4 regions of the Asanoa sp. NPDC049573 genome follow, and region 3 is predicted to be linked to each of the others. Evidence: predicted binding sites of a transcription regulator. Region 3 holds the regulator's gene; each other region holds the start of a gene.
The links. The regulator HrcA, encoded in region 3, represses chaperone genes, less so after heat shock. The targets are predictions, from matches to a motif close to GGTTNGCACNCTCNNNNNGAGNGTGCNAACC.
Positions count from the first base shown of each region.

Region 1: the regulator HrcA is predicted to act here: its motif matches at 4,384-4,414, upstream of groL (chaperonin GroEL).
Region 2: the regulator HrcA is predicted to act here: its motif matches at 5,031-5,061, upstream of AB0J74_RS05410 (FmdB family zinc ribbon protein).
Region 4: the regulator HrcA is predicted to act here: its motif matches at 2,705-2,735, upstream of groES (co-chaperone GroES).

Region 1 covers NZ_JBFAPI010000002.1:563,029-570,349, forward strand. Annotated here, with positions in the region: gene AB0J74_RS06275 (S8 family serine peptidase) at 1-1,098, shown strand, start outside; gene AB0J74_RS06280 (GNAT family N-acetyltransferase) at 1,108-2,031, shown strand; gene AB0J74_RS06285 (hypothetical protein) at 2,044-2,211, shown strand; gene AB0J74_RS06290 (hypothetical protein) at 2,276-2,506, shown strand; gene groL (chaperonin GroEL) at 2,571-4,190, opposite strand; gene AB0J74_RS06300 (cold-shock protein) at 4,683-4,886, opposite strand; gene AB0J74_RS06305 (serine hydrolase) at 5,183-5,974, shown strand; gene AB0J74_RS06310 (gamma-glutamylcyclotransferase family protein) at 6,013-6,348, shown strand; gene AB0J74_RS06315 (GNAT family N-acetyltransferase) at 6,345-6,878, shown strand; gene paaN (phenylacetic acid degradation protein PaaN) at 7,164-7,321, opposite strand, start outside.
Region 2 covers NZ_JBFAPI010000002.1:397,496-404,816, reverse strand. Annotated here, with positions in the region: gene glp (gephyrin-like molybdotransferase Glp) at 1-914, opposite strand, end outside; gene AB0J74_RS05425 (UTP--glucose-1-phosphate uridylyltransferase) at 911-1,867, opposite strand; gene AB0J74_RS05420 (diguanylate cyclase) at 1,877-4,009, opposite strand; gene AB0J74_RS05415 (5-formyltetrahydrofolate cyclo-ligase) at 4,121-4,675, shown strand; gene AB0J74_RS05410 (FmdB family zinc ribbon protein) at 4,672-4,995, opposite strand; gene AB0J74_RS05405 (hypothetical protein) at 5,097-5,270, opposite strand; gene AB0J74_RS05400 (translation initiation factor 2) at 5,310-5,624, shown strand; gene AB0J74_RS05395 (DUF2231 domain-containing protein) at 5,621-6,106, opposite strand; gene AB0J74_RS05390 (Fur family transcriptional regulator) at 6,288-6,731, shown strand; gene AB0J74_RS05385 (oxygenase MpaB family protein) at 6,752-7,321, shown strand, end outside.
Region 3 covers NZ_JBFAPI010000005.1:197,878-205,198, reverse strand. Annotated here, with positions in the region: gene AB0J74_RS13900 (glycoside hydrolase family 3 C-terminal domain-containing protein) at 1-791, shown strand, start outside; gene AB0J74_RS13895 (16S rRNA (uracil(1498)-N(3))-methyltransferase) at 960-1,703, opposite strand; gene dnaJ (molecular chaperone DnaJ) at 1,707-2,843, opposite strand; gene hrcA (heat-inducible transcriptional repressor HrcA) at 2,910-3,929, opposite strand; gene AB0J74_RS13880 (DUF4870 domain-containing protein) at 4,092-4,676, shown strand; gene hemW (radical SAM family heme chaperone HemW) at 4,712-5,920, opposite strand; gene AB0J74_RS13870 (enoyl-CoA hydratase family protein) at 5,939-6,721, shown strand; gene AB0J74_RS13865 (hypothetical protein) at 6,774-7,321, shown strand, end outside.
Region 4 covers NZ_JBFAPI010000003.1:305,288-312,608, reverse strand. Annotated here, with positions in the region: gene AB0J74_RS08460 (molybdopterin-dependent oxidoreductase) at 1-445, opposite strand, end outside; gene groL (chaperonin GroEL) at 567-2,204, opposite strand; gene groES (co-chaperone GroES) at 2,281-2,595, opposite strand; gene AB0J74_RS08445 (methyltransferase domain-containing protein) at 2,804-3,979, shown strand; gene ybaK (Cys-tRNA(Pro) deacylase) at 3,989-4,474, shown strand; gene AB0J74_RS08435 (ABC transporter permease) at 4,563-5,837, opposite strand; gene AB0J74_RS08430 (ATP-binding cassette domain-containing protein) at 5,834-6,655, opposite strand; gene AB0J74_RS08425 (substrate-binding domain-containing protein) at 6,752-7,321, opposite strand, start outside.

The sequences.
Region 1 (7,321 bases), on a different contig from region 3:
CGGTGGCACCTGCGTTACACGCCCTACTACCTGGTCAACGGCATCGAGGTGCACGGTGGCGGCCCGGTGCTGAGGGAGTTCCTGTCCCGCCGGGCCGACGTCGACCGGGTGCTGGTCGACCAGGTGCTGCGACCACTGCCGGCACCCGCGCTGTCGATCCACACTCCCGGCGTGGCGTTGTCGGGCCCGCGGTGGAACCTGGAGCAGGTGCACGCACCGGAGGCATGGGCCGACGGCGTGACCGGGAAGGGCATCGTGATCGGCAGTTCCGACTCGGGCGCCGACGGTGCACACCCGGCGCTGGCGCCCGGCTTCCGCGGCGGCGACGACTCGTGGTTCGACCCGTGGAACGGCACGACGGCGCCGACCGACGCCGGCTTCCACGGCACACACACGCTCGCCACCGCGGTCGGCGCCGGAGTCGGGGTGGCGCCGGGCGCGCAGTGGGTCGGTTGCGTCAACCTGGCCCGCAACATGGGCAACCCCGCCCGCTATCTCGACTGCCTGCAGTTCATGCTGGCCCCGTTCCCGGCCGGCGGCGACCCGTTCACGGCGGGCCGGCCGGCGCGCGCCCCGCAGGTGCTCACGAACTCCTGGGGTTGCCCGCGGATCGAGGGCTGCGACCGGCGCGCGCTGGAGCCGGCGGTGCACGCCCTCGACGCGGCCGGCATCTTCGTCGTCGCCTCGGCCGGCAACACCGGCCCGACCTGCGGCTCGGTCACCGACCCGCCGGCGACCTACGCCGAGACGTTCACGGTTGGTTCGGTCGACTCGTCCGGCACGCTGGCCGACCACTCCAGCCGCGGGCCGGACAAGCCCGACCTGGTGGCGCCCGGGGTCGACGTGGTCTCGGCGCTGCCCGGTGGGCGCTACGGCGCGCTGACCGGGACCTCGATGGCCGGGCCGCACGTCGCGGGCGTGGTGGCGCTGCTGTGGTCGGCGCGGCCCGCGCTGGTCGGCGATGTCGCCAAGACCCGGGAGATCCTGCGCAGCACGGCCGCTCCGGTGCAGGTCGGCGACGTCGGGCCGTGCACGCCGGCCCAGGCGGCCGGCGCCGGGCTGGTCGACGCATCGGCGGCGCTGGCGGCGGCCGGGTAGCCTCCGCTCGTGGATCATCCCTACGAGCTCGCTTCGCTGAGCCCCGACCTCGTCCCTGGCGTCGTGGCGCTGTGCCAGGTCGCGCTGGACCTCGCGGACGACGCCGCCGAGGCCGAGGTCATCGTCGGGCGGCTGCGGCATCCCGGCCCGCTTCCGGGTTCGGCCGGCGAACGGCGTACCACCGGATGGGTCGCTCTTTCCGGGTCTGACGTGGTCGGCGTCGTGCTCGGGTCGACCGGCTTCCGCGACCCCTCGGTCGGGCACGTCGACCTGATCGCGGTGCATCCCGACCACCGGCGGCACGGTATCGGCCGCGCGCTGCTGGCCCGCGTCGAGTCGGCGCTGGCCGGGTTCGGCGCCCGCGCGGTGGCGCTGGTCGGAAACGCGCCGGTGTACGCGTGGCCGGGCATCGACGTGCGCTACACGCCGGCCGTGTGCCTGGCGGAGGCGAGCGGGTACGCGCGCGAGTCGGTGGCGTGGAACATGACGGCCGACCTGACGCCCGGCTCGCTGGCGCTGGAGTCGACGGCGCCGGCGGAGGCGCGGCTCGCCGCGGCCGGGGTGGCGGTGCGCCGGGCGGTAACCGCCGACGTGCCCGGGCTCGTGGAGTTCGCGCAGGAGCACTTCGGGCTCGGGTGGGGTGCGGAGATCAGCGAGTCGGCCGGCATCCACTTCGCGGTGCGCGATGGTTCGGTGCTCGGCTTCGCGTGCTGGGGGTCCTCGCGGCCGTCGTATTTCGGGCCGATGGGCACCGCCGCGGCGGCCCGGGGGCTCGGTGTCGGCGGCGTGCTGTTGCGGCGGTGCCTGCAGGAGCAGCACTCCGCCGGTCTTTCCTCGGCGCAGATCGGCTGGGTCGGGCCGGTCCCGTTCTATTCGGCGAACTCCGGGGCACGGATCGAGCGGGTCTTCTTCCTCTACCGCCGGCAACTATGATGCGTATTTAGCGTGTTTGGTACGCATTTCCACTGCACGATGGATGCGCTGTCCCCTGAGGAGGACCATCGGGTCGCGGCCCCGGTGGAGGCGCGCTCGGTCGGCACCGGTGGGCTGCGCCCGGTGGTGCTGATCAGCACGGCCGCCGCGACCAAGGGCCCGGAGCTGGAAGATATGTAGCTCGCGCGGTGCATTGTGTCGCGATTCCCCGGCGGGATGGCATGCCAACCCCTAACGTGCCGGCATGACCCTCGAAGACGAGCCGACCGCGGAGCCCTCCGGTCCCGGCACGTCCGGCGACCGGCCCGCGGCGGACGACCTTCCGAACGACCTCGCCGCCCGACTTCCCGGCGGTTCAGACGGCGACCTCGCTGCCGAGCTTCCGGGTGACCTTGCGGACGATCTTGGTGTTGATCTTCCGGTGCGGTCCCTGACGAGCCGGGCGGACAAGCGCCGGAACCAGCGCCGGCGGTAGGCCGGAGAGCCGAAAGGGCGGCCCGCTCGCGCGGACCGCCCTTTCGTGGTTGTGCTCGATGGACTTAGAAGTCCATGTCACCGCCGCCCGGCGCAGCCGGGGCCTTCTCCTTCTCCGGCTTGTCCGCCACCACAGCCTCGGTGGTGAGGAACAGGGCCGCGATCGACGACGCGTTCTGCAGCGCCGAACGGGTCACCTTGGCCGGGTCGATGATGCCGGCCTTGAGCAGGTCGACGTAGTCACCGGTCGCGGCGTTGAGGCCGTGGTTGGTCTCCAGGTTGCGGACCTTCTCCACGACGACGCCACCCTCGAGGCCGGCGTTGACGGCGATCTGACGCAGCGGGGCGTCGAGCGCGATCTTGACGATCTGCGCACCGGTCGCCTCGTCGCCGACCAGGTCGAGCTTGTCGAAGGCGGTCTTGCCGGCCTGCACCAGCGCGACGCCACCACCGGGGACGATGCCCTCTTCGACGGCGGCCTTCGCGTTGCGGACCGCGTCTTCGATGCGGTGCTTGCGCTCCTTGAGCTCGACCTCGGTGGCCGCGCCGACCTTGATGACCGCAACACCGCCGGCCAGCTTGGCCAGGCGCTCCTGCAGCTTCTCGCGGTCGTAGTCGGAGTCGCTCTTCTCGATCTCGGCACGGATCTGGTTGACCCGACCCTGGATCTGCTCCTGGTCGCCACCACCGTCGACGATGGTGGTCTCGTCCTTGGTCACCACGACCTTGCGAGCGTGGCCCAGCATGTCGAGGCCGACGGCCTCGAGCTTGAGGCCCAGCTCCTCGCTCACGACCTGGCCACCGGTCAGGATCGCGATGTCGGTCAGCATGGCCTTGCGGCGGTCACCGAAGCCCGGGGCCTTGACGGCGACGGACTTGAAGGTGCCACGGACCTTGTTGACGATCAGGGTGGCCAGGGCCTCGCCCTCGACGTCCTCGGCGATGACCAGCAGCGGCTTGCCGCCCTGCATGACCTTCTCGAGGATCGGGAGCAGGTCCTTGACCGACGAGATCTTGCTGTTGACGATCAGGATGTAGGGGTCGTCGAGGACGGCCTCCATACGCTCCGGGTCGGTCCAGAAGTAAGGCGCGATGTAGCCCTTGTCGAAGCGCATGCCCTCGGTGAGCTCGAGCTCGAGGCCGAAGGTGTTGCTCTCCTCGACAGTGATGACGCCTTCCTTGCCGACCTTGTCCATCGCCTCGGCGATGATCTCGCCGACGCTGGTGTCACCGGCGGAGATCGAGGCGGTGGAGGCGATCTGCTCCTTCGTCTCGACGTCCTTGGCGATCTTGGCCAACTCCTCCGCGACGCGCGCGACGGCGGCCTCGATGCCCCGCTTCAGGGCCATCGGGTTCGCGCCGGCGGCGACGTTGCGCAGGCCCTCGCGGACCAGCGCCTGGGCGAGGACGGTCGCCGTCGTCGTGCCGTCACCGGCCACGTCGTCGGTCTTCTTGGCGACCTCCTTGACCAGCTCAGCGCCGATCTTCTCGTAGGGGTCCTCGAGCTCGATCTCCTTGGCGATGCTCACACCATCGTTGGTGATGGTGGGAGCGCCCCACTTCTTCTCGAGCACGACGTTGCGGCCCTTGGGGCCGAGCGTCACCTTTACGGCGTCGGCGAGGGTGTTCATACCCCGCTCGAGGCCGCGGCGCGCCTCCTCGTCGAACGCAATGATCTTGGCCATACGGCGTTGTCCTCCTGGACACTCACGGTCGCCGCAGCCTGGTCGGCCACGGAGAACCGCCTGTTGTACGCACCTTCGGACGTCACTACCTGGCGACAGTGACGTCCGCCGGCCGGGCCGGATAGCCCGCGACGACCGGCCCCATGCCGCGCCCGTCTCTGTAGGGCACCGGCGGTGGCCTCACCGCCCCGACCATTGGCACTCACGGTTGGCGAGTGCCAATGACTTGTTTAGCACTCGGACCAGGCGAGTGCAAGCGAGTCGGCCCCGCGGGCGGGCGCGGCGCGGCCTAGATGATCATGGCGGCGCCGCTCGTACCCGGTGTGGCGTTTTATGACTCGTCAATGGTTGAAAGGCATCGCTGTCCGCAATGCGCAAAGTCGCGAATAGATGGGAAGTGCACTGATGTAAAGACAGAGCAGCGCCGACCCCGTTAGCGGGATCGGCGCTAGGTCGTCGAGGACCCGGGTGGGGTGCCCGGCTTGACTTCGCTCAAGCGATTAGGCGAACCTGCTCCGCCTGCGGGCCCTTCTGACCCTGCGCGATCTCGAACTCGACGCGCTGGCCGTCGTCGAGAGACTTGTAGCCGTCCATCTCGATCGCGGAGAAGTGGACGAACACGTCCTGGCCCCCATCGACCGCGATGAAACCGTAGCCCTTTTCACTGTTGAACCACTTGACGGTGCCCTGTGCCACGGTGCACTTCCTAACCTTTGATGCGCCTGCCGGTCCAAGACCGCCCATTCGCGGGTGTAGGTGAGCCCTCGAACATTGCGGCCGAAATCGTAAGGTACACGAGGAGTGACGACCGCGCACTACCCCAAAATGGACACCCTGAGCGCCCGGACAGACCGCTCGCTCGTTAACCGAACGTGTTGCGAGGCAGACACGGCGCGCAGCCCGGCCGGCACCGGTCCCACCGGCGGAACGCGCTCCCGGTCCTGGCGGCCGTCCTGCTGATCACCGCCGCGGCGGCGGTCGCGGTTTACTACGTGACGCCGAAGCAGCAGGTCACGGTCGCCGCGGCGAAACGACCGTCGCCCGGCGCCGACCGGGCCCGGCCGCACGCGCTGCGGGTCGGGGCGGTCGACGTACCCGTGGACGGGTTTCTGTCCTGGGCCCTTCTCGACCGGCAGAACGGGCGCATCACGGGGTCGCCGAACATGGCCGAACCGAGCGACACGATGTCGATGGTGAAGGCGTGGTTGGCCGCGGATTATTTGCGACTTTCCGCAGAGAAAGGCGAAGAGCCTTCGGGTTTTCGTTTGGGCCAGCTGACCGTCATGATCCGCGACAGCGACAACGCGGCGGCGATCGCGGTCTACGAGTTGGCCGGCGGCCGGGACTCGATCCTGCGCATGATCGAAATATGCGGCCTCACCGACAGCCAGGCGCACGAGAACAACTGGAGCAACACGCTGATCTCGGCCCGCGACACTGTGCGCCTTGCATCATGCATTGCCGACGGGCGCGCGGCGGGCGAACGCTGGACTCCATGGCTTCTATCGGAGATGCGCGGCGTACGCGGAACCGGCGATTTCGGTGTCCGCCGCGCCTTACCGGAACCGGCCGCGTCGGAAGTAGCGATCAAGAACGGCTGGCTGCTTCGCGACGAGGACGGCCTTTGGCACATGGCATGCCTGGCGGTCTCCGATCAGTGGGCGATCGGCGTGCTGGTGCGTTATCCGGGCAGCCTGGGCTTCGACTACGGCGCCGCCACCTGCCAGACGGTCGGCGCCCAGTTGCTGGCCCCCTCGACCCGCCTGGCGTCGCCGTCCCCCTGACGCCGCGGTCGGCTCGGCGGCCCGGCAGGATCGCACCCATGCCCCTGCTCTTCTCCTACGGCACCCTGCGCGACCCGGCGGTCCAGCGCGCCAACTTCGGCCGGGAACTGCACGGCCGCGAGGACGCGCTGCCCGGCTACCGGATGACCCTGCTGGAGATCACCGACGCCGCGGTGGTCGCGCTGAGCGGCACCGCACAGCACCCCGTGGTCGCACCGACCGGCAACCCGGTCGACGAGGTCGCCGGCATGGTTTTCGACATCACGGACGCGGAGTTGGTCGCCGCCGACGGCTACGAGGTCGACGACTACCGCCGCGAGTTGCTGCCGTTGGTGTCGGGCGCCCAGGCCTGGGTCTACGTGAGCGCCAGATGACCGCGGCCTTGGACTCCCGCCGCCTGCCCGCGTCCGTCGAGGTCCGCCGGGTCCGCCCGGCCGACGCGGCCCGCACCCGCGCGCTGCGCCTGGAGATGCTCGCCGACTCCCCGCTGGCGTTCCTGGAGACCCTGGCCCAGGCCGCGGCCCGCCCGCACGCCGAGTACGCGGCCCGCATCGCCGAGAACTCCACCGGCGACCGGGTGGCCCAGTTCATCGCCGTCGTCGACGACAGGGTGGTCGCACACGCCGGCGGCACCGCGATCGCCGACGAGCCCGGCGTAACGGTGATCTTCGCGGTGTACGTCACGCCGGCCTGGCGCGGCAAGGGCCTGATCTCGGCGTTGACGGCGGCGGTGAGCGCCTGGTCGCGCGCGGCCGGCCGCCCGGACCTGATGCTGGAGGTCGTGGTCGGCAACGACCGGGCGGTCCGCGCCTATGAGCGGGTCGGCTTCGTCGACACCGGCGTACGCCTTCCCCACCCCACCACCGCCGCCATGACCGAACTGCAGATGCGCCGCCGGGCCTGACCGGGCCTTCCGGCAGGTGAGTGCGGACGCCCCGCACGCCGCATGGCCATGGCTCACATGAGGAATGCGACGCGCGCGTCCGACCTCGTGTCGGCGGCCTGACAACACCGGGTCGGCACGGGGCTCCGCGAGCCGTACATGTTTTCGCGTGTAGCCACATGCGAAAACATGTACGCCGCGAACAGACATACCGGCGCGGCGGGACACGCCCGATGAGGCAGCCGGGCGCGCGGACCGGCCGGGCGTCGTGTTGGACGCCCGGCCCGGGGGCGGGTCGCCTGAAGGTCAGGCCGTGTGGCGGCGGGACTGGACGATGCGGAAGCGGTTGCTGACGTAGGCACCGTCGGTCAGCGCGGCGTTTGCCGCCGGGTTCGCGCCTGTCGCGTGGAAGTCGGAGAACGCGGCCGACTGGTTGACGAACACGCCGCCGGTCAGGTTGCAGC
Region 2 (7,321 bases), on a different contig from region 3:
GTGCCGAATCCGAGCGTGGTGCCAGGGTAGAGGGCGACCTCGGTGAATGCCACGGGGCCGGCACGCCCCTGGTCGCGGCGGGACAGGATGCGGCGCACCATGTCGCCGGGACCGGTGCCGGTGCCGCCGGTCGTGATGATGAGGTCGGCCCGCAACGTCTGGTCTTCGAGCAGCGCGCGCAGGCCTTCCGGGTCGTCGTCGCAGATGCCGACGCGGTAGGCCAAGGCCCCGACCTCGGCCGCCGCCGCGGTCAGCGCATGCGAGTTGGCGTCGACCACCTGGCCGGGCTGGCTGCCCCGGCCGACCTCGACCAGTTCGTCGCCGGTGGCGATGATCACCACGCGGGGGCTGGAGCGGACCACCACGTGCCCGATGCCGGTGGCGGCGAACGCCGCCACCAGGGCCGGCGTGATCGTCGAGCCGGCACGGGCGAGCACCGAGCCGGCCGCCAACTCGTCGCCGGCGCGGCGCAGGCCCGAACCGCGCTTGGGCGGCTGGAAGATCTCGACCGCGGCCATGCCCTGGTCGGTCCAGTTGATCGGCACGACGACGTCGGCGCCGCCGGGCAGCGGAGCGCCGGCCGCGACGGAGAAGCAGGTCGACGGCGTCAGCCGGACCGGGCGCCAACTCGACGCCGAGAGGTCGCCGATGACGTTGAGCCGCACCGGTGCGCCGCGGCCCGCGGTGCACACGTCTTCCCAGCGGGCCGCGTAGCCGTCGATGGCCGCCAGGTCGAACGACGGGAAGGCGTGCGGCGCGAGCACATCTTGGGCCAGCACGTTCCCGTAGGCCTGGGTCAGCTCGACGTCGAGCGGCGGCAGAGCGCGCAACCGCCGCAGCGCGCTGCCCAGGTAGTCGGCCAGCGGGGTCAGCTCTCGGGCGGCGAGATCCGCCGCGTCGGCCGTCTGCGTCATGAGCCGACTCCTCCCGCTCGGACGAACTCTTCGAGCCAGGAACGGAACGCCGGGCCCAGGTCGTCGCGCTGGCATGCGATCTGCACGACCGCCTGCAGATAGCCGAGCGGCATCCCGGTGTCGTAGCGGGTGCCGCGGTAGATGATGCCGTGCACCGGCGTGCCGTCGTCGAGCAAGGTCTGCATCGCGTCGGTGAGCTGGATCTCGCCGCCTCGGCCGGGCTTGGTCTGCCGGATCGTCTCGAAGATCTTCCCGGGCAGCACGTAGCGGCCCAGCACGGCGAGGTTGCTCGGCGCGTCTTCCGGCGCCGGCTTCTCGACCAGCCCGGTCACCTTGACCACCTCGGCGCCGGGCACCAGGCCCTCCTCGGCCGGCGCCACCGACGCGATGCCGTAGCGCTTGACCTCCTCGCGCGGCACCTCGAGGAACGCCAGCACGATGCCGCCGGTCTGGGCCTGCAGGTCGAGCATCGCCGGCAGCAGCGGCTCGGACTCGTCGACGAACTCGTCGCCGAGCAGCACCGCGAACGGCGCGTCGCCGACGTGTGAGTCACCCATGCCGACCGCGTGCCCGAGGCCGAGCGGCTCGCCCTGCCGGCAGGTGTAGATCTCGGCCAGCTCGGCGGGCCTGCGCACGGCCGCCAGGCGTTCGGCGTCGCCCTTCTCCTCGAGCCGGCTCTCCAGGTAGGGCTGCCGGTCGAAGTGGTCGACCATCGACGTCTTGCCTCGGCCGGTGACCAACAGGATGTCGGTGATGCCAGCGGCGGCCGCCTCTTCGACGATGTATTGCAGGACCGGCCGGTCGACCACCGGCAGGAGCTCCTTGGGCACCGCCTTGGTGGCGGGCAGGAATCGGGTGGCGAGACCGGCGGCCGGAATCACCGCCTTCACCGCCCGCTGGCGCGGCTCGGTCGAGTTGGAGGGCGGTCGCGGGGTCGCTGGCACGTCCGACATTCCGCGAGACTATCCGCCCCTCGTCTGTCGCGGTGGCTGCGTCCCGCTTGACGCGCCGCCAGCAGGTCGTATCGTGCTCGCGCCGCCGGCCCGGGGCAGGTCGTCGTCGGGCGGCACGGCACCGGCGGCCACCTTTATCTCGGCCATCGCCGACCGCTCGCCCGGCGCCGTCCGGTAGCCGTCGCGACCGGCCGCCTTCGCGGCGTAGAGCGCGTCGTCGGCGGCGTCCAGCACCCCCTGCACGGTGGTCGCGTGGCTCGGGAACACCGCGATTCCGATGGAGACGGTCACCTCGATGCCGCCGGTGCCCTCGACCTCGATGGGATGGTCGCGGACGGCGGCGCCGAGCCGCTGTGCGACGGTCGCGGCACCGTCGGCGTCGGTCTCCGGCAACAGCACCACGAACTCCTCGCCACCCTGCCGGAACGCCAGGTCGACCTCGCGCACCACGCCGCGGATCCGGCCGGCGAACTCGAACAGCACCGTGTCGCCGGCCGCGTGCCCGTAGGTGTCGTTGACCTCTTTGAACCGGTCGAGGTCGAGGGCGAGCACGGCCAGCATCCGGCCGAACCGGCTGGCCCGCTCCACCTCACGCCGGATCGACTCGCGCAGGTAGCGGTAGTTCCACAGCCCGGTCAACGGGTCGGTCAACGACAGCCGCTGCGCCTCCTGGTGCACGCGTACGTTGTCGACGGCGACCGCGGCCTGCCCGGCGAACGTGCGCAGCGTGATGAGGTCGGCGTCGTCGAACTCGTCGCTGCCCAGCCGGTCGTAGAGGGCCAGCACGCCGGACGCGGTCGGCGGCTCGGGCGGCTGCACGCCGGGCACCGGCACCGCCTCGGCGACCGGGCCGGCGACGTTGAACGGCACAGCGACATAGGTGCGGCAGCGGGGCTCGAACGGCGACAGCGGCGGCCCGTCGCGGTCGACCCGGCCGCGGAGCGGTACCCCGGTCGCGGCCACCCAGCCGAGCAGCCCCTCGCCGACCGGCACCCGCCGGCCGGCGACATCGACCGCCAGCCCGCACTCGCCGACCAGCGTGCCGGTCGCCGGATCGAGCAACAGCACCACTCCGCCGCTGGCGCCGGTCGCGGCCCGCGCCGTCTCCAGGATCACCTGGAGGATCCGCTGCAGGTCGTGCGTGCTGGACAGGGTGTCGCCGAGCACCGCCAGGTTGCCGCGGAGTTGGTCCCGGCTGGTCGTCAGGGCCCGCACGTAGGCCTGTGTCTCCCGGGTCATCCGGTTGAACGCGACCGCCAACCGGCCGACCTCGTCGCGCCCGCGCACCGGCACCCGCGCGGCCAGGTCGCCGCCGGCCGCCCGGTCGGCCGCGCCGGCGAGTTCGGCCAGCGGCCGGGTCGTCGTGCGGGCCAGCCACCAGGCGGCGCCGACCGCGAACAGGCCGGCCAGCACCACGGCCGCGACCAGCAACGCGTAGAGGCCCTGCGGCTCGCCGGCGGGCACGGAGAGCACCAGCGGCAGCGGCTGGCCGGGCGCGGGGCCGACCCGGCGGACGAACCGGCCGCCGGCGGTCTCGGCCACGGCGTCACCGCGTACCGAGGCGGCGGCGGCGACCACGTCGGCGAGCGCGGCCGGCGACTCGGTGCTGTGCACCGCGGACCCACCCTGCAGCAGGGTCACGGCCGTGCCGGTGGCCCCGCCGAGCCGGCCGATCGTGGTGGCGTCCAGGTCGTGGGTCGCCCAGATGACGCCGAGCCGCGCGCCGGTCGCGTCGCGCGTCTCGATCCCGACGGCCAGGCCCAGGAACGGGCCGGCGGACGAGGCGGGTCGGGAGCAGTCGGCCCACGGGCGCGCGGGGGAGCCCGGCGTGCGCAGCACCGGTATGCCGTCGGCGCCCTCGACCACCACCCCGGAGGCGAGCCCGCGGGCCACCACCTGGCTGGCGATGTCGGTCCGCCGGGCCGGGTCGGCGGTCACCGCGACCGCGTCGGCGGCGGCCTGCAGTTGGAGGCAGAGCGAGCTGACCGACGTGCGCACCGAGGTGGCCGCGACACCCAGCCGGTCCACCGCGCGGTCGCGGCCGACGGCGGTCACGGTGCCGCCGACGAAGAGCGCGCCGAGCAGCACCGGTCCCAGCACGACGGCCAGGAACGCGGCGGTCAGCCGCCCGCGCAACGTCACGACTCCCCCTTCGGCCTGCCAGACTCGGCTTGGCCCCCAGGGGTCTAACCGGGTGAGGGTCGGGAGTGTTGCGTGCCGGATTTATCGCATCGTGGGGTGACTAAGGCTGACATGCGGGCGGAACTGCTCGCCCGCCGCCGCGCCCTGCCCGGCGAAGCGCTCGTCGCCGCCGCCGCCCGGGTGACCGCCGCGGTCGCCGACCTGGTCCGCGCGAGCGCACCGCGGCTGGTCTGCGGCTACGTGCCGATGGCAGGCGAGCCGGGCGGCGCCGACCTGCCGGACGTCTTGCGGGACGCGTTGACCGAAGAAGCGGAGTTGTTGCTACCGGTGTTGCGCCCGGACAACGACCTCGACTGGGCCGCGTACGCGGGAATGTTCGTCCCGGCCCGGCGCGGCCTCCGGGAGCCACCCGGGGAGCGCCTCGGGCGGTCGGCGATCGCGACCGCCGACCTGATCGTGACCCCGGCGGTGGCGGTCGACCGGCGCGGGTTGCGACTCGGGCGCGGTGGTGGCTCGTATGACCGGGCGCTGGCCCGGGTGCCGGGCGGCGTGCCGATCGTGGCGCTGCTGCACGACGGAGAGGTGGTCGACCAGGTGCCGGACGCGGCACACGACCAGCGGGTGACCGGGGTGATCACCCCGGCCGGCGGGCTGGCCTGGCTCTAGCTGGCCGAGGAGGAGGGCGTGCTGCTCGCGGCCTTGGCCGGCTCGGACTTCGGCTTCGACTCGGTCTTGGTCTCGGTCTTCGACTCCGACTTGCTGTCGGACTTGGACTCGGACTTGACCTTGGTGTCGCCGCCGTTGGCGCCGTTGCGCGAGTCGGTGCGGTAGAAGCCGGACCCCTTGAACACGATGCCGACCGAGTTGAAGACCTTACGCAGGCGACCCTCGCACTCGGGGCAGACGCTCAGCGGCGCGTCGGCGAACGACTGGACGGCCTCGAGCTGGTGTCCGCACTCGGTGCAGGCGTACTGGTAGGTCGGCACGGCTTCCTCCGGATCTGGCGCGGTGGGTGCGGTGGGGCTGGCACTCAGCCTATCCGAGTGCTAATAGTGCGGCACGGAGCGGCGTTCGTCCAGCTACAACGTCAACTCCAGTGGGGCGGGACGTCTTCCCACAGCCGCGCGTCGTTGCTGTCTGACTGCTCACCCCAGCCGCGGTCGGTGTCGTCGGCCGTCTGGTCGGGCAGCAGGAACTCGTCGCCGGTGAGGTCGACGGGACGCTCGTCGTCGGGTGTTACTGGCGGTTCCACGCGGTTCACGCAGGCAGCCTACCCGCGCGTTCGGTAGCGTCGGTGGCCGTGACGTACGACGACCAGAACGCTGACCTTTGGCGGCGCCCCGACGCCGGCGCCGAGCCCGGGCAGACAACACCGCCTGGTCGCGTACCCCCGGCCGGTTATGCGGGCCCGCCACCGACGGACCCGCCGCCGGCCGGGTGGCGGCCGCCCACCTATGTGCAGCCGCCGCCGCCTCGCCAACTCGCCCCGCAGGACTTCGACAAGGTCGAGGCCCAGGAGAAGGAGGCCCGGACGCTGACCTACGGCGTCGCGCTGGTCGCGGCCGCCGTGATGGTCGTCCTCAGTTGCCTGCTCTGCTCACGAGTGCTGTTCTAGGGGACCGCGCCTTCCCAGACCGCGTGCGCACCGCTGTCGCCGGTGAGGAAGACGTAGATGGCGGTCGCCACGGCGAGCGCGATGATCACGATGCTGAACGCCAGGTTGGTCCAGACCGGAACGTGGGGGACCCGCCGGCTGCCGCTGGTGATGAAGAGCATGACGAGCGTCACGACGCCGAGGGCGAGGGTGAACCACCAGGTGCGGTCGCCGTAGCTCTGGTGCTGGTTGACCTTGTCGAGAATCTCGGCGGAGAAGCCGGCGGCGACGAGCCGGTCGCGCAGGTCCTCGCCGGACTCCATCGCGAACCAGGCCGCGAGCGGTGCGATCACCGCGAGGGCGAGCGTGGCCCAGCCGATTTGGCCGCGGACCTTGGGAACCAGCGCGTAGACCACCGCGGCGAGACAGAGCAATGGGATGAAGACCACGGCCGCGTGGATGATCAGGGGGTGGGCCGGTATGCCCAGGATCTGGTTCAGCACGCGGGCCTCCTATTTCAATATCTTGGACAGCGTACGGCCGGTCCCCGTCGCTGAAGAGTCCTTACGACGGGGACACGTGGGGTGGGCGGGGTTCGGTTCACCGCGTCGCCAAATCGTCGCTGTCGTGCGGATGAACTGGTCCTATCTTGAACGTTTCCAGGCTGCGTGCTTCCATTGCGCCATGTCCGAGACGGCGGGGGAGCGGGAAGCGGTGCTGCTGCGATCCCGCGGCATGCGGGTCACCCGCCCGCGGATCGCCGTGCTCGAGGTCCTGGCCGGCGGCGGCCACCTCGAGGTCGACGAGATCGCGACGGCGGTCCGCGCGCGGCTCGACTCGGTCTCCACGCAAGCGGTCTACGACGTGCTCGGCGCGCTGTCCCGAGCCGGCCTGGCCCGGCGGATCGAGCCGGCCGGCAGCCCCGCCCGGTTCGAGGCCCGGGCCGGCGACAACCACCACCACGTGGTCTGCCGGGCCTGCGGCGCGATCGCCGACGTCGACTGCGCGACCGGTTCGGCGCCCTGCCTCGACCCGGTCGGCGCCGGCGGGTTCGTGGTCGACGAGGCGGAAGTGACCTTCTGGGGCCTCTGCCCGGCGTGCCAGGAGCGCAAAGCCACCGACGACTGAGGCGTGGCAGGCTAGATCCCATGACGGATCTGGGGCTTTTCGGACCGGGCACGGTGACCTGGCGGGTGCATGCCGAGCCGATCCTGTTCGTCGGCGGTCTCCGTTCCCTGTACCTGCAGGCCCTGCACCCCAGGGCGATGGCCGGGGTGGCGCAGAACTCGCACTACAAGGACGACCCGTGGGGCCGGCTGGTCCGCACGTCGATCTACGTCGCCACCGCGGTCTACGGCACGACCGAGGAGGCGGTGGAGGCCGGCCGCCGGCTGCGCGGCATCCACGCCCGGATGCGCGCTCGTGACCCGTTCACCGGGGAGGAGTTCCGGATCGACGAACCGGAGTTGCTGCGCTGGGTGCACGTGACCGAGGTCGAGTCGTTCATCACGACGGCCAAGCGGTCCGGGGTGCCGCTGACCGACGCCGAGGTCGACACCTATTACTGGGAGCAGCGCCGGGTGGCCGCACTCGCCGGGCTCGACCCGTCGACCGTTCCGGCGTCGGCGGCCGAGGTCGCCGACTACTACGAGTCGATGCGCCCGGTTCTGAAGGTCACGAAGGACTCGGCCGAGGCGCTGGTGTTCCTGACCGCGCCG
Region 3 (7,321 bases):
ACGCCGACGTCGCGGTCGTGGTCGTCGGCACCACCGAGGAGGTCGAGTCCGAGGGCTTCGACCGCACCACGCTGGCCCTGCCGGGGCGCCAGGACGAGTTGGTCGCCCGGGTCGCGGCGGCCAACCCGCGCACGGTGGTCGTGGTCAACTCGGGCTCGCCGGTGCTGATGCCGTGGGTCGACGACGTCGCGGCGGTGCTGCTGACCTGGTTCCCCGGTCAGGAGGCCGGCGCCGCGCTGGCCGACGTGCTGCTCGGGGTGGCCGAGCCGGGCGGCCGGCTGCCGACCACGTGGCCGCGGACGATGGAAGACCTGCCGGTGCTGTCGACCACGCCGACCGACGGGACGCTGGTCTACGCCGAAGACGTACTGATCGGCTACCGGGGCTGGTCGGCAGGGCCCGCTGCCGGTCTCGAAGGCCGAGACCGCGAACCGCTGTTCCCGTTCGGCCACGGCCTGGGCTACACGACCTGGTCCTACGAGTCGCTCACGGTCGACGACGGCACCGCCGTGGTCACCGTCCGCAACTCCGGCACCCGGGCCGGTCGCGAGGTGGTCCAGGTGTACGTGGGCGCCACCGCCGAGGGCGGCCCGGTGCGGCCGGCGCGCTGGCTCGCCGGTTTCGCCGGGGTGTCGGCTGCGCCCGGCGAGTCGGTGACCGTGCGCATCCCGCTCCCGGAACGGACGTTCCAGGTCTGGGACGGCGGCTGGCGGACGGTTCCGGGCAGCTACCGGGTCGAGGCGTCGGCCGCGGTGAACGATCCGAAACTGACGGCGACGGTCGATGTGTGACTGAACGTCGATCTTGCCCAGGTCGGCAAATGGCGCACAGTCGAACTTCGCTCGAACGGGGAACGCGGACTTGCTGAAGACCGGGTGATGTGGTCTCGTATATGGGACGGCCGGCGCCTTCCCCCGTGGGCGCCGGCCGTCACTTATGTCGATGTCCCCGTGAGCTTCCTATGTGGAGCCCCAGCGCCCCAACCGGGCGCTGAGCACCGCCAGCGCGGCCACGCCGGCCGTCGACGTGCGCAGCACCGTCGGCCCGAGCCGCACCGCGGTGGCACCCGCCTTCTCGAACGCGGCGATCTCCTCCGGCGCGATCCCACCCTCCGGCCCGACCACCAGCACCACGTCGCCGCGCGCCGGCAGGGTGGCCGTGGCCAGCGGCGCCGCGGCCTCCTCGTGCAACACGAACGCGGCGGCGGCGCGGCCGAGCCGGCCGGCGACCGCGGTGGTCGACTCGTCGGGGTCGCCGCCGACCGCCGGGCACCAAGCGCGGCGGGACTGCTTGGCCGCCTCGCGCGCGGTCGCCACCCAGCGGTCGCGGGCCTTGCCGCCGCGTTCGGCCCGCCAGCGGGCCACCGAGCGGGCGGCCGCCCACGGCACGATCTCGTCGACGCCGACCTCGGTCATCGCCTGCACGGCCAGCTCGCCCCGGTCGCCCTTGGCGATGCCCTGCACGACGACGAGGCGCGGGTCGGGCGGCGGCTCGTACGCCCGGGATCGGATCGTCACGGTCAGCGCGTTGCGGCCGGCGGCGGTGACCACCGCCGCCGCCGTGCCACCGCGGCCGTCGGCGAGCAGCAGCTCCTCGCCCGCGCCGATCCGTTGCACGGTGGCCGCGTGCCGCCCCTCCGGGCCGTCGAGCAGCAACTCGTCGCCCTCGGGTAGCGCGTCGACGAGGAAGAGCGGCCGGCTCAACCGTCAGTGCCCGTTGAACGCGTCGCGCATCCGGGAGAAGAAGCCGCCCTGCTTGGTCAGCTCGGCCACCTCTTCGCCGCGGGACCGGGAGAACTCGCGGAGGGCCTTCTCCTGGTCGCCCGACAGCTTGGTCGGGGTGCGCACGTCGAGGTGCACGTAGAGGTCGCCACGCCCGGCGCCGCGCAGGTGCGGCACGCCCCGGGCGCGCAGCCGCAGCGTCGAGTTGGGCTGCGTGCCCGGCTTGACGTCGACCGTCTCCTCGCTGTCGAGCGTCTTGATCGTCAGCCGGGTGCCCAGCGCGGCCGCCGTCATCGGCACCGTCACCCGGCAGTGCAGGTCGTCACCCTTGCGGGAGTAGACGTCGTGCGGCCGCTCGTGGATCTCGACGTAGAGGTCACCGGCGGTGCCGCCGCCCGGGCCGACCTCGCCCTGCTGGGCCAGGCGGATCCGCATGCCGTCTTCGACGCCGGCCGGGATCTTCACGGTCAGCGAGCGGCGGGTGCGGACCCGGCCGTCGCCGGCGCAGGTCGGGCAGGCGTGCGGGATGACCGTGCCGTAGCCCTGGCAGACCGTGCAGGGCCGGGACGAGACGACCTGGCCGAGGAAGGTGCGCTGGACCGACTGGACCTCGCCACGGCCGCCACAGGTCTCACAGGTGGCCAGGTGGGTGCCGGCCGCGGTGCCGGCGCCGGCACAGGTGGTGCAGAGCACCGCGGTGTCGACGGTGATCGGCGCCTCGACGCCGAACGCGGTCTCCAGCAGGTCGAGCTCGAGCCGCAGGATCGCGTCGGCGCCCGGCCGGGTGCGCGGCCGCGGGCCGCGGGCGCCGGCGCCGGCGGCGCCGAAGAACGCGTCCATGATGTCCTGGAAGCCGACGAACGGCCCGGCACCGCCGGGACCGCCGCCCGGCCCGCCGCCACCCGGGGCGAGCGGGTCGCCGCCCAGGTCGACAATCTGCCGCTTCTGGTCGTCGGAGAGGACCTCGTAGGCCGCGTTGATCTCTTTGAACTTCTCCGCGGCGGCGGGATCCGGGTTGACGTCGGGGTGGAACTGACGAGCCAGCTTCCGGTAGGCGCGCTTGATCTCGTCGTCGCTGGCATCTCGGGCCACGCCGAGAATCCCGTAGTAATCCCTGGCCACTGTGTTCTGAGTCCTCATAGTCGTCTCGCTTGTGCCGGCCGCCGATGATCAGGTGGGGGGTGGGTGTCAGTTCTGGGCCAGCAGCTCGCCTACGTAGCGTGCCACGGCGCGCACGGTGGCGATGGTGCCGGGGTAGTCCATCCGGGTCGGTCCGAGCACACCCAGCCCGCCGACGACGGTAACCCCTGGCCCGTACCCGGTGCTCACGATCGAGGCCGACCGCAGGTTGTCGATCTCGTTCTCGTCACCGATCCGGACCCGGGTGATCGGCTCGACCTCACCGATCAGCTTGAGCAGGATGACCTCTTCCTCGAGCGCTTCGAGTATCGGACGCAGCGAACCCGAGAAGTCGAGCAGGCCGCCCCGGGTCAGGTTGGCTGTGCCGGCGAGCGCCACGCGTTCCTCGTGCCGCTCCACCAGTGTCTCCAGCAACACCGTGGAGAGCGCGACGGTGGCCGCCCGCAGCTCGGGCGCGGACTCTTCGACCAACGACTGCACCAGCGGCGGAGTGTCGGAGAGCTTGCAACCGCAGAGCTTCTCGTTGGTCAGCCGGCGCAGCGTGGTGACCTGGCTCTCGTCGAGCGGCGCGGGCAGCTCGACGAGGCGCTGCTCGACCCGGCCGGTGTTGGCGATCATGACCACCATCAGCCGGGTGGTGGAGATCGGCACCAGCTCCAGGTGGCGCACCGACGACCGGGCCAGGCTCGGGTATTGCACGACCGCGACCTGGCGGGTGAGCTGCGCGAGCAGGCGCACGGTGCGGTGCACGACGTCGTCGAGGTCGACCGCGCCCACCAGGAACCGCTCGATCGCGCGACGCTCGGCCGGGCTCAGCGGCTTGACCGTCGAGAGCCGGTCGACGAAGAGCCGGTAGCCGCGGTCGGTGGGCACCCGGCCGGCACTGGTGTGCGGCTGCCGGATGTAGCCCTCCTCCTCGAGCACGGCCATGTCGTTTCGCACCGTCGCCGGGGAAACGCCCAGCTGGTGACGCTCGACCAGCGCCTTGCTGCCGACCGGTTCCTGGGTTGACACGTAGTCTTCGACGATCGCTCGCAACACGTCGAGCTTGCGGTCATCGAGAGCCATGCGTCACCCCCTCCAGCCTCCTGGCACTCGACTGTAGCGAGTGCCAGTCTACGACGCACCGGTCCACCAAGCGATGATCGCTGTTTGCCGTGGCCAAGCTGTCCAGAACAAGTCACAACTCGCATCTGGCGCGCGTTGATCGATACCCCTACGGTGTCGGGCATGACTGAGCCGCCCCGGCCACCCGGTGAGGGTTACCCGGATCCCAACGCCGCGCCCCCGCCCACCTCGGGTGGCGGCGCCTACCCGCCGCCCACTTCCGGTGGCGGTGCCTACCCACCCGCCGGTGGCTACCCGCCGCCGGGTGGCTACCCGCCGCCGCAGCAGGGAGGCTATCCGCCGCAGGGCGGTGGCTACCCGCCCCAGCAGGGCGGCTACTACGGCGGCGCCGCCCCGTCGGGCTACGCCAACAGTGACGAGAAGACCTGGGCGCTGATCGCGCACTTCGGCGGCGCCCTCGGTGCGTTCGTCAGCCTCGGTGTGCTCGGCTTCGTCGGCCCGCTGATCGCCTACCTGGCGAAGGGCCAGCAGTCGCCGACCGTGCGGGCACACGCCCTCACGGCGCTCAACTTCCAACTGCTCTGGTCGATCATCGCGTTCGTGCTGGTCTTCGTGAGCTGGTGCCTGCTGTTCATCCCGAGCGTGATCGTCCTGGTCATCCAGGTGATCTTCGGAATCATCGCGGGCGTCAAGGCCAACGAGGGTCAGGTCTACCGCTACCCGATGAGCGTCAACATGATCAAGTAAGACCCGCGGTCGCGCGCTCTGCTCGGCTCAGATCGCTAGCCGAGCAGGTCGCGCACCACGGCGTCGGCGAGCAGCCGGCCGCGGAAGGTCAACACCGCTTGTCCGTCGCCGGCGATCGTCAGCAGCCCGTCGGCCCGGGCCCGTTCCGCGGCGGCCCGGCCGGCCGGGTCGAGCACGTCCAGCGGCAGCCCACTGGCCAGCCGCGTCCGCAGCATGACCTCTTCCGTGTGCCGGTCCTCGGCGGTGAGCACCTCCCGGCCGGCCCCCGGCGACACGCCGTCGGCCAGCCGCTGCGCGTACCCGGCGGGGTGCTTGACGTTCCACCAGCGCACGCCGCCGACGTGGCTGTGCGCGCCCGGCCCGACGCCCCACCAGTCGCCGCCGGTCCAGTAGAGCAGGTTGTGCCGGCACCGCCCGGCCTCGGTGGTGGCCCAGTTCGACACCTCGTACCAGCCGAAGCCGGCCGCGGTCAGGGTCTGCTCGGCGGCCAGGTAGCGGTCGGCGGCGACGTCGTCGGAGGGCTGCGGCAGTTCGCCGCGGCGGATCCGGGCGGCCAGCCGGGTGCCGTCCTCGACGATCAGGCTGTAGGCGCTGACGTGGTCGACGCCGGCACCGATCGCGGCGGCCAGCGAGGCGGCGAAGTCGTCGGCCGTCTCGCCCGGCGTTCCGTAGATCAGGTCGAGGTTGACGTGGTCGAAGCCGGCTTCCCGGGCCTCGGTCGCGGCCTGCGCCGCCCGGCCCGGCGAGTGCCTGCGGTCGAGCACCCGCAACACGCCCGGCGCGACCGACTGCATGCCCAGCGAGACCCGGGTGTAGCCGGCCGACCGCAGCGCCCGCAGGCTGGCCGGTGTCACCGACTCGGGGTTGGCCTCGGTGGTCACCTCGACGTCGGCCGCGAGCCCCCAGGTCTTGTCGATCGCCGCCAGGATCCGGGCCAGGTCGTCGGTGGGCAGCAGGGTCGGCGTGCCGCCGCCGACGAAGACGGTGTCGACGGCCGGCGCCGCTCCCAGCGTCCGGGCCGCGAGTTCGAGTTCGGCCAGCACCGTGTCGGCGTAGCCCTCGGGCCGCCAGCCCGGCAGGTCACCAGGTGCGTAGGTGTTGAAGTCGCAGTAGCCGCAGCGGCTGGCGCAGAACGGCACGTGCACGTAGACGCCGAAGCCGCGCGCGCCGACCGCGCGCAGGGCCGACGCGGGCAACGCGCCGTCCGACGGCATCGGTTCGCCGTCGGGAAGAGGACCGGGCATGCGACTAGTGTGCGCCACATGACATCCGGGGATCCTCTCGTACGGGTCGAGACCGACCGCGGCGTGGCCACCCTCACGCTGGACAGCCCGCACAACCGCAACGCGCTGTCGACGCCGCTGATGACCGAGCTGACCGCCGCGCTGGCGACGGCCACGGCCGACCCCGCGGTGCGGGTGGTGGTGCTCTCGCACACCGGCCCGGTGTTCTGCTCGGGTGCCGACCTGAAAGAGACCGCGACGGCGTACGCCTCGGGAAAGGTCCCGGTCGGAATGCTCGGCGACGTGCTCGCGACGGTGGTCGAGTGCCCGAAGCCGGTCGTCGCCCGGGTCGGCGGCCCGGCCCGGGCCGGCGGGCTGGGGCTGATCGCCGCGGCCGACATCGCGATCTGCGCGACCGAGGCGACGTTCGCGTTCACCGAGGTGCGCCTCGGCGTGATCCCGGCGGTCATCTCGGCCACCGTGCTGAGCCGGCTGCACCCGCGGGCGGCCCAGGCGCTCTACCTGACCGGCGAGGTGTTCGACGGCATCCGCGCGGTCGAGGTCGGCCTGGTCACCGCGGCCGTCGGGGTCGAGGAGCTGGACGCGACGGTCCGCTCCTACTGCGCGGCGCTGGTGCGCGGCGCGCCGAACGCGCTGGCGGGCACGAAGGAGCTGTTGGTGCGCGCCTCGCTGCCCTCGGTCCGGGAGGACGCGGCCGAACTGGCTGCCCGCTCGATCGGCTATTTCCTGTCCGAGGAGGGCCGCGAGGGCGTGGCCGCGTTCCGGGAAAAGCGCGACCCCTCGTGGGTCCCGGCCCGATGACGTTCCGCACGGTCGCCCCGCCGTCGTAACCTGTGCGACAAGGAGGTGGCGGGTGCGAGGTCGTGGGCCTGTTGTCGGCATTGTCGCGATCTTCCTGATCGCGGCTTTCGCTGTCTTTCTGAGCTCTCGCGACTTCAAGACGCCGAAGATCAGCCTGCCGTCGCCGACCCGTGACTGCACGGTGCGGTCCGGCGACGACAGCCCACCGGTCACCCTCGACGCGGCACAGATGGCCAACGCCGCCACGATCACGGCGGTCGGCGTACGCCGGAAAATCCCGGAACGCGGCGTGGTGGTCGCCCTGGCGACGGCATTGCAGGAGTCGAAGCTGGAGAACCTGGCCGGCGGCGACCGTGACTCGCTCGGCCTGTTCCAGCAGCGGCCCAGCCAGGGATGGGGCACGCCGGAGCAGATCCGCGACCCGCGCTACTCGGCCAACAAGTTCTACGCGAGCCTCAAGAAGGTGCGCGGCTGGCAGGAGATGCGGGTGACCGAGGCGGCCCAGCGGGTGCAGCGGTCGGCCTACCCGGAGGCCTACGAGAAGTGGGCCGACGAGGCCGGGGTGCTGGCGGCGGCGCTGCTCGGCCGGGCCACCTCGGC
Region 4 (7,321 bases), on a different contig from region 3:
TCACCTCGGCCGGGGCCAGCGGGCCGACCACCAGCAACCAGAGTGTGCCGCCGGCCGCGGCCGCGCCGAGCAACGCGGGCAGGGCCGCCGAGGGGCCGGCGTTCGGGCGGGTCAGCGCGGCGGCGACACCGACGGCCGCGAACAGCCCGATGCCGGCGAAGCCGACCGCGAGCCAGCGCACCGACAACGCCCCGATCACGGCGGCGAACAGCACGAGCAGCACGGCGGTGCCGACCAGCAGGGCGGTCTTGTCGTGGACGCCGAACATGGTGATCGCGAACTGCTTGAGCGTCTCTGGCACGTGGTCGACGACCACACCGCCGACCGCGACCAGCGGGGCGCTGCGCGACCCGGTCACGACGGCGACCACCTCGGCGAGACCGAGGGCGACGGCGGCGGCCGCGACCCCGGCGAGCGCGCCGAACTTCCACGACTTCCTCGTCACGGCAGCAAGTGTGATCCCTGCCGGCCGTGAACCGGTAACGGGAGGCGGTGAACGTAATGAAACGACAAGATCCGCGCGGCCCGGGGGCCGCGCGGATCTTGTTTTCGTTGCTGGCTCAGGCTCAGAAGCCCGGGCCGTGCTGGTGCCCGTGGCCGTGCCCGTTGCCGCCCTCGGCGGGCTGCGCCTTCTCCGGCTTCTCGACCACCAGGCTCTCGGTGGTGAGCAGCAGCCCGGCGATCGACGCGGCGTTGAGGACCGCGTTGCGGGTCACCTTCACCGGGTCGATGATGCCGGCCTTGGCCAGGTCGACGAAGGTGTCGTCGGCCGCGTTGAGGCCGTTGCCCCAGGCCAGCTCGCGCACCTTCTCGACGACGACGTAGCCGTCGTGGCCGGCGTTCTCGGCGATCCAGCGCAGCGGCTCGTTGAGCGCCTTGCGGACGATCGAGACACCGGTCTTCTGGTCGCCGGTCAGGCCCAGGTCGCCGTCGAGCACCGACGCGACCTGCACGAGAGCGGCGCCGCCACCGGGGACGGTGCCCTCTTCGACCGCGGCCTTGGTCGCGGCGATGGCGTCTTCGATGCGGTGCTTGCGCTCCTTGAGCTCCACCTCGGTGGCGCCGCCGGCCTTGATCACCGCGATGCCGCCGGACAGCTTGGCGAGCCGCTCGGCGAGCTTCTCCTTGTCCCAGTCGGAGTCGGAGGCCTCGATCTCCTTGCGGAGCTGCGAGACGCGCTCGGCGACCTCGGTCGCGTTGCCGGCGCCGTCGACGACGGTGGTGTTGTCCTTGTCGATGACGATCCGGCGGGCCGAACCGAGCTGGTCGAGGCCGACCTGGTCGAGCTTGTAGCCAAGCTCGGGGGCGATCACCTCGCCGCCGGTCAGGATCGCGATGTCCTGCAGCATCTGCTTGCGGCGGTCGCCGAAGCCCGGCGCCTTGACGGCGGCGATCTTCAGCGTCTTGCGCACCGCGTTGACCGCCAGCGTCGCGAGGGCCTGGCCCTCGACGTCTTCGGCGATCAGCAGCAGCGGCTTGCCGGCCTGCACGACCTTCTCGAGCAGCGGGAGCAGCTCTTCGACGGCTGAGATCTTCTGCGTGGTGATCAGGATGTAGGGCTCGTCGAGGACGGCCTCCTGCGACTCCGCGTCGGTCACGAAGTGCGGGGAGATGTAGCCCTTGTCGAACTGCAGGCCCTCGGTGATCTCCAGCTCGGTCGCCAGGGTCGAGCCTTCCTCGACGGTGATGACACCGTCACGGCCGACCCGCTCCATCGCCTCGGAGATCAGTTCGCCGATGGTGGCGTCCTGCGCCGAGATGGTGGCGACGTTGGCGATGGAGCCCTTGGTGTCGACATCGGCGGCCTTGCCGAGCAGCGCCTCGGAAATGGCGTTGGCGGCAGCGTCGATGCCGCGCTTGAGGTCGCTCGGGCTGGCGCCCGCGGCGACGTTGCGCAGGCCCTCGCGGACCATTGCCTGGGCCAGGACCGTCGCGGTGGTGGTGCCGTCACCAGCCACGTCGTTGGTCTTGGTCGCCACCTCCTTGACGAGCTGGGCACCCAGGTTCTCGTAGGGGTTGGTGAGCTCGATCTCCTTGGCGATGGTCACACCATCGTTGGTGATCGTCGGAGCGCCGAACTTCTTGTCGAGGACGACGTTGCGCCCGCGGGGGCCGAGAGTGACCTTGACCGTGTCCGCGAGGGCGTTGACGCCGTGCTCGAGAAGGTGCCGGGCGTCGTCCGAGAAGCTCAGGATCTTCGCCATTTAAGTCCCTTCACAGACACGATGCCCCGGCCCGGGAAGAACCGGTCCGGGGCATCGCGCACTTCAGCTTGATCAGTTACTTCTCGATGACCGCGAGGACGTCGCGGGCGGAGAGCACCAGGTACTCCTCGCCGGCGTACTTGACCTCGGTGCCGCCGTACTTCGAGTAGATCACCGTGTCGCCGACCTTGACGTCAACCGGAACGCGGTTGCCGTTGTCGTCGACCCGGCCGGGGCCGACGGCGATGACGGTGCCCTCTTGCGGCTTCTCCTTGGCGGTGTCGGGGATCACGATGCCCGACGCCGTGGTCGTCTCAGCCTCGTTGGCCTGGACGAGAATCCGGTCCTCGAGAGGCTTGATCGCAACCTTGGTCGCGGTAGTCACGGGCATACCCTCCTGGGGTATCAGGTTCGTAGCCGGCCGACTTTCCGGCCGGCGCCAATTTGCCTCATGCCACCAGGGCGGGTCCGTCGTCGCGGGTGCCGGGCCTGCCTGGCGTTGTTGGCACCCTCAGACCGAGAGTGCTAATCGCAGGTTATGCCGCGACTAGCACTCCGTCAAGGAGAGTGCCAGCGAGCCGCCACGGAAGAATGGGTCCGTGGACCTGCCTGCCCTGCGTACCCCCGCCGGTGTCGCGGCGCTCACCGCCGCGACCGACCTGGCCGGCGGCGACCCGCTGGCCGCGGCGGCCGCGCTGCGTTCCGCGGGCGTCCCGCCCGAACTGGCCGCCGCCGCGCTCACCCAGGCGGCCCTGCGCCGCCAGGCGGCCGGCAAGTTCGGCCCGGACGCCGCCGAGATGTTCTTCACCCGTGCCGGGCTGGAGCAGGCGACCCGTGCCGTGGTGGCCGGGCGGCGGGCCCGGCGGCTGGTCGCGGCCGGCGTGCGCACCCTGGCCGACCTCGGCTGCGGCATCGGCGCCGACGCGATCGCGGCCGCTCGGGCGGGTATCGAGGTGGTCGGTGTCGAGATCGACGCGACCACCGCGGCGGTCGCCGCCGCGAACGCCGAGGCGGCCGGGGTCGCCGACCGCTTCCGGGTGGTACGCGGCGACGCGACCGGCTTCGACACCGGCGGTTTCGACGCGGTGTTCTGCGACCCGGCCCGCCGGTCGACCGGTGGCCGCCGGGTGTTCGACCCGTCGGCCTATTCGCCGTCGTGGGACTTCGTGGCCGGGCTGGCGGAGCGGACCGAGCGGCTCGCGGTCAAGGTCGCACCCGGGTTCGACCACGCGCTGGCGCCGGTCGGCGCCGAGACCGAGTTGGTCAGCGTCGACCGGGAGGTGGTCGAGGCGACCCTGTGGTGCGGCGCGCTGGCGGCGGTGCCGCGCCGGGCGACCGTGCTGCGGGCCGGCGTCGCGGCCGAGCTGACCGGTTCCGGGACGGTCGCCGCGCCGGTCGGCCCGGTCGGCGACTACCTCTACGACCCGGACGGCGCGGTGGTCCGGGCCGGGCTGGTCGCCGAGTTCGCGGCGACGGTCGACGGCCGGCTGGGTGACCCGACGATCGCCTACGTGTGGGCTTCGGAGGCCGCGCCGACCACGTTCGGCCGCTGTTTCGCGGTGACCGACGTGCTGCCGTTCTCGCTCAAGCGGTTGCGCGCCGAACTGCGGGCCCGCGACGTGGGCACGGTCGAGATCCTCAAGCGCGGCTCCGCCCTGGATCCAGCCAGGTTCCGCCGCGACCTGCGGCTGTCCGGCAGCGCCTCGACCTCGCTGTTGCTGACCCGGGTGGCCGGTGCGCAGGTAGCCGTCCTGGCCCAACCGGTGGCCCGATAGCCTCAAGGGGTGGCCAAGCCAGCCCGGGGAACGCCCGCAACCGTGGTGCTGACCCGCGAGAAGGTCCCGTTCACCACGCACCCCTACGACGTCGACCCGAAGACGCCCGCGTACGGCGAGGCGGTCGCGGCGGCGCTCCGCATCGACCCGCCGAGGGTTTTCAAGACGCTGGTCGCGACCGTCGACGGCCAACTCGGCGTCGGCATCGTCCCGGTGGCCCGGTCGCTCGACCTGAAGGCGCTGGCCGCGACGCTGGGCGCCAAACGGGCGATGATGGCCGAGCCCGCGGCGGCCGAACGCGCGACCGGCTATGTCACCGGCGGCATCTCGCCGCTCGGGCAGCGCTCGCGGCTGCCGGTCGTGCTCGACGACTCGGCGCTGGCGTTCGAGACCATCTTCGTGTCGGCCGGCAAACGCGGCCTCCAACTCGAACTCTCGCCGGCCGACCTCGTGCACCTCACCGACGCCGCCGTCGCACCGATCGCCACCAGCTGAGGAAGGGCGCCTTGCGTATAGGAAGGGGCCCTTGTCGACGAGCGCGGGCCCGGCAGCCGCAGCCGCCGGGCCCGTGTCGTGCGTCCGGCTAGACCCGGCCGGTGGACCGGGCGCGGCGCCGCGAGATCGCGTCGACGCTTGCCGCCACCAGGAGGACCAGGCCGGTCACCATGTAGACGACGCTGGAGGGCTGGTTGAGCAGGCCCATGCCGTTGATGATGATCGCGATCACGAAGCCACCCAGGATGGCGTCGACGATCCGGCCCTTGCCGCCGAAGAGGCTGGTGCCGCCGATGACGGCCGCACCCACCGCGTAGAGCAGGGTGGACGCGCCGCCCGTTGACGGCGAGATGGAGTTGTCACGGCTGGCGAGCATGATGCCGCCGACCGCGGCCAACGTCGAGGCGATCATGAAGCAGGCCAGCTTGACCAGCCCCACGTTGATGCCGGCGCGCCGGGCCGCCTCGGCGTTGCCGCCGACCGCGTAGACGTGTCGGCCGAACGACGTCTTGGTGAGCAGGAAGGTCAGGCCGACCAGCAGCACCAGCAGGACCGCCACCACGATCGGGACGCCCTTGATCGACGTCACGGCCGCGTTGCGGCTGCGCTCGGTGCTCAGCCAATAGGTGACCAGGCCGAGCAGCACCGCCAACGAGATGATTTTGGCGAGGGTCACCTGGATCGACTCGTAGGTCAGGCCGCCGGCCCGTCGCTTCGCGCCGCGGCGCAGCGCGATCAGGGCGTATCCGCCGACCACCAACGCGAACAACGCCCAGCCCAGCCAGATCGGCATGTCGTTGTTGTTGATCGCCCGCAGCGTCTCGTCGCGGATGGCGATGGTGCCACCCTCGCCGATCAGCTTGAGCAGCACGCCTTGCAGCGCGAGGAACGCCGCCAGCGTCACCACGAACGACGGGATGCCCAACTTGGCCACCAGCAGACCGATCACCAGGCCCACCACGGCGCCGGTGATCAGACAGGCCAAAAGGCCCAGCGGCCAGGACCAGCCCCAGCGGGTGACCACCACGCCCATCACGGCAGCGGCCGTGCCGGCCGTGTAACCGGCGGACAGGTCGATCTCGCCGAGCAGCAGGACGAAGACCAGACCCATCGCGATCACGATGACGGCCGCCGCCTGGTGGATCAGGTTGGCGAAGTTGAACGCGTTGGTGAACGTGTTGGGCCGCAGCGCGGCGAACACGATCACCAGGGCGATGATGCCGAGCACCGCGGGCAGCGAACCCGCGTCACCGCCGCGAACCTTGGCCCACCAGTTGCCGATCGCACCGACGATCGGGTTGGCCGGCGCGGTCGACTGCTCGTGGGCTTCTTCGGTCGTCTCGACCTTGGTCGGGGTGCTCATTTCAACTCCCCGTTTCCGTTGGTGATGCCGCCGATGGCGTCGGAGCGGCCGGTCGTGATGACCTCGACGACCTGGTTGCTCTTCACGTCCTTCGTCTTCATCTGGGCCGCCATGCGCCCCAGGTAGAGGACCGAGATGCGGTCGGCGACCTGGAACACGTCGTTGAGGTTGTGGCTGATCAGCACGACCGCGAGGCCGTTGTCGGCCAGCTGGCGCACCAGCCGCAGCACCTGCTCGGTCTGCGCGACGCCGAGGGCGGCGGTCGGCTCGTCGAGCACCACGAGCTTGGAGTTCCAGATGACCGCACGGGCGATCGCCACCGTCTGGCGCTGGCCACCGGAGAGGCTGGCGACCACCTGACGGATCGACTTCACCGTGCGGACCGACAGGCCGGCCAGGGTCTCCTGGGCCCGCCGTTCCATCGTCGCTTCGTCGAGGATGCCGTTCTTCGTGACCTCGCGGCCGAGGAACAGGTTGTCGACGATGTCCAGGTTGTCGCAGAGCGCCAGGTCCTGGTAGACGACCTCGATGCCGAGATCGTTGGCGTGCTTGGGATTCGTCACCGTGACCTGCTGGCCGTCGAAGACGTATTCCCCGGAGTCGAACGGCTGACTGCCGGCGACCCCCTTGATCAAAGTGCTCTTGCCCGCGCCGTTGTCGCCGACGAGCGCCGTCACCTGTCCCGCATATGCATCGAAGTCCACGTCTTGCAGGACGTGGACCGCACCGAAGCTCTTGTTGATCCCGCGCAGCGACAGCAGCGGCGCGGCATCCTCCGTCGCCGTCGCCGCCCCCGCAGCACCCTCCGGCACCGTCATGGTCACCTCACTAGTTGTTTCCCGGCCCGGCGGTAACCGTGGCCTTAAGCGCCCAGAAGGCCCGGCAGGACGTGCCTGCCGGGCCCTCCGCGTCAATTAGCTAACGCCTGCCGAAGTGCAGAGCGCGGCGTACTGGCCGGTGCAGATGTCGCTGGCCTTCCAGAAGCCGTCGGCGATGACGTCCTTGACGGAGTCCTTGAAGATGGCCTGCGGGGTCGCGAGCGCCGAGGGGACGTCCTTGTTGAGGACGGTGTCCTTGACCGAGCCGTTGACCAGGTCGCTGCCCGGGGTCTCGCCGTTGATCAGCGCGATGGCCAGCTTGGAGGCGGCGTCCGCCTCCTTCTTGATGGCCTTGTAAACGGTCATGCACTGGTTGCCGGAGAGGATGGCCTGCAGGCCTTCCTTGCTGGCGTCCTGGCCGGTGACCGGGACCTTGCCGTTGAGGCCGTTGGCGGTCAGGCGGGCGATGATGCCCTGGGCCATGGTGTCGTTGGCGGAGATGACGCCGTCAACCTTGCCGCCGTTCTGGGTGTAGAGCTGCTCGAACGCGGTGCCCGCGATCGTGGCGTCCCAGTTACCGGTCTGGTCACCGACTATCTTGTAGTCGCCGCTGTCCACCTTCGGCTTCAGCGCCTCGACGTAGCCCTGCTTGAACAGCGCGGCGTT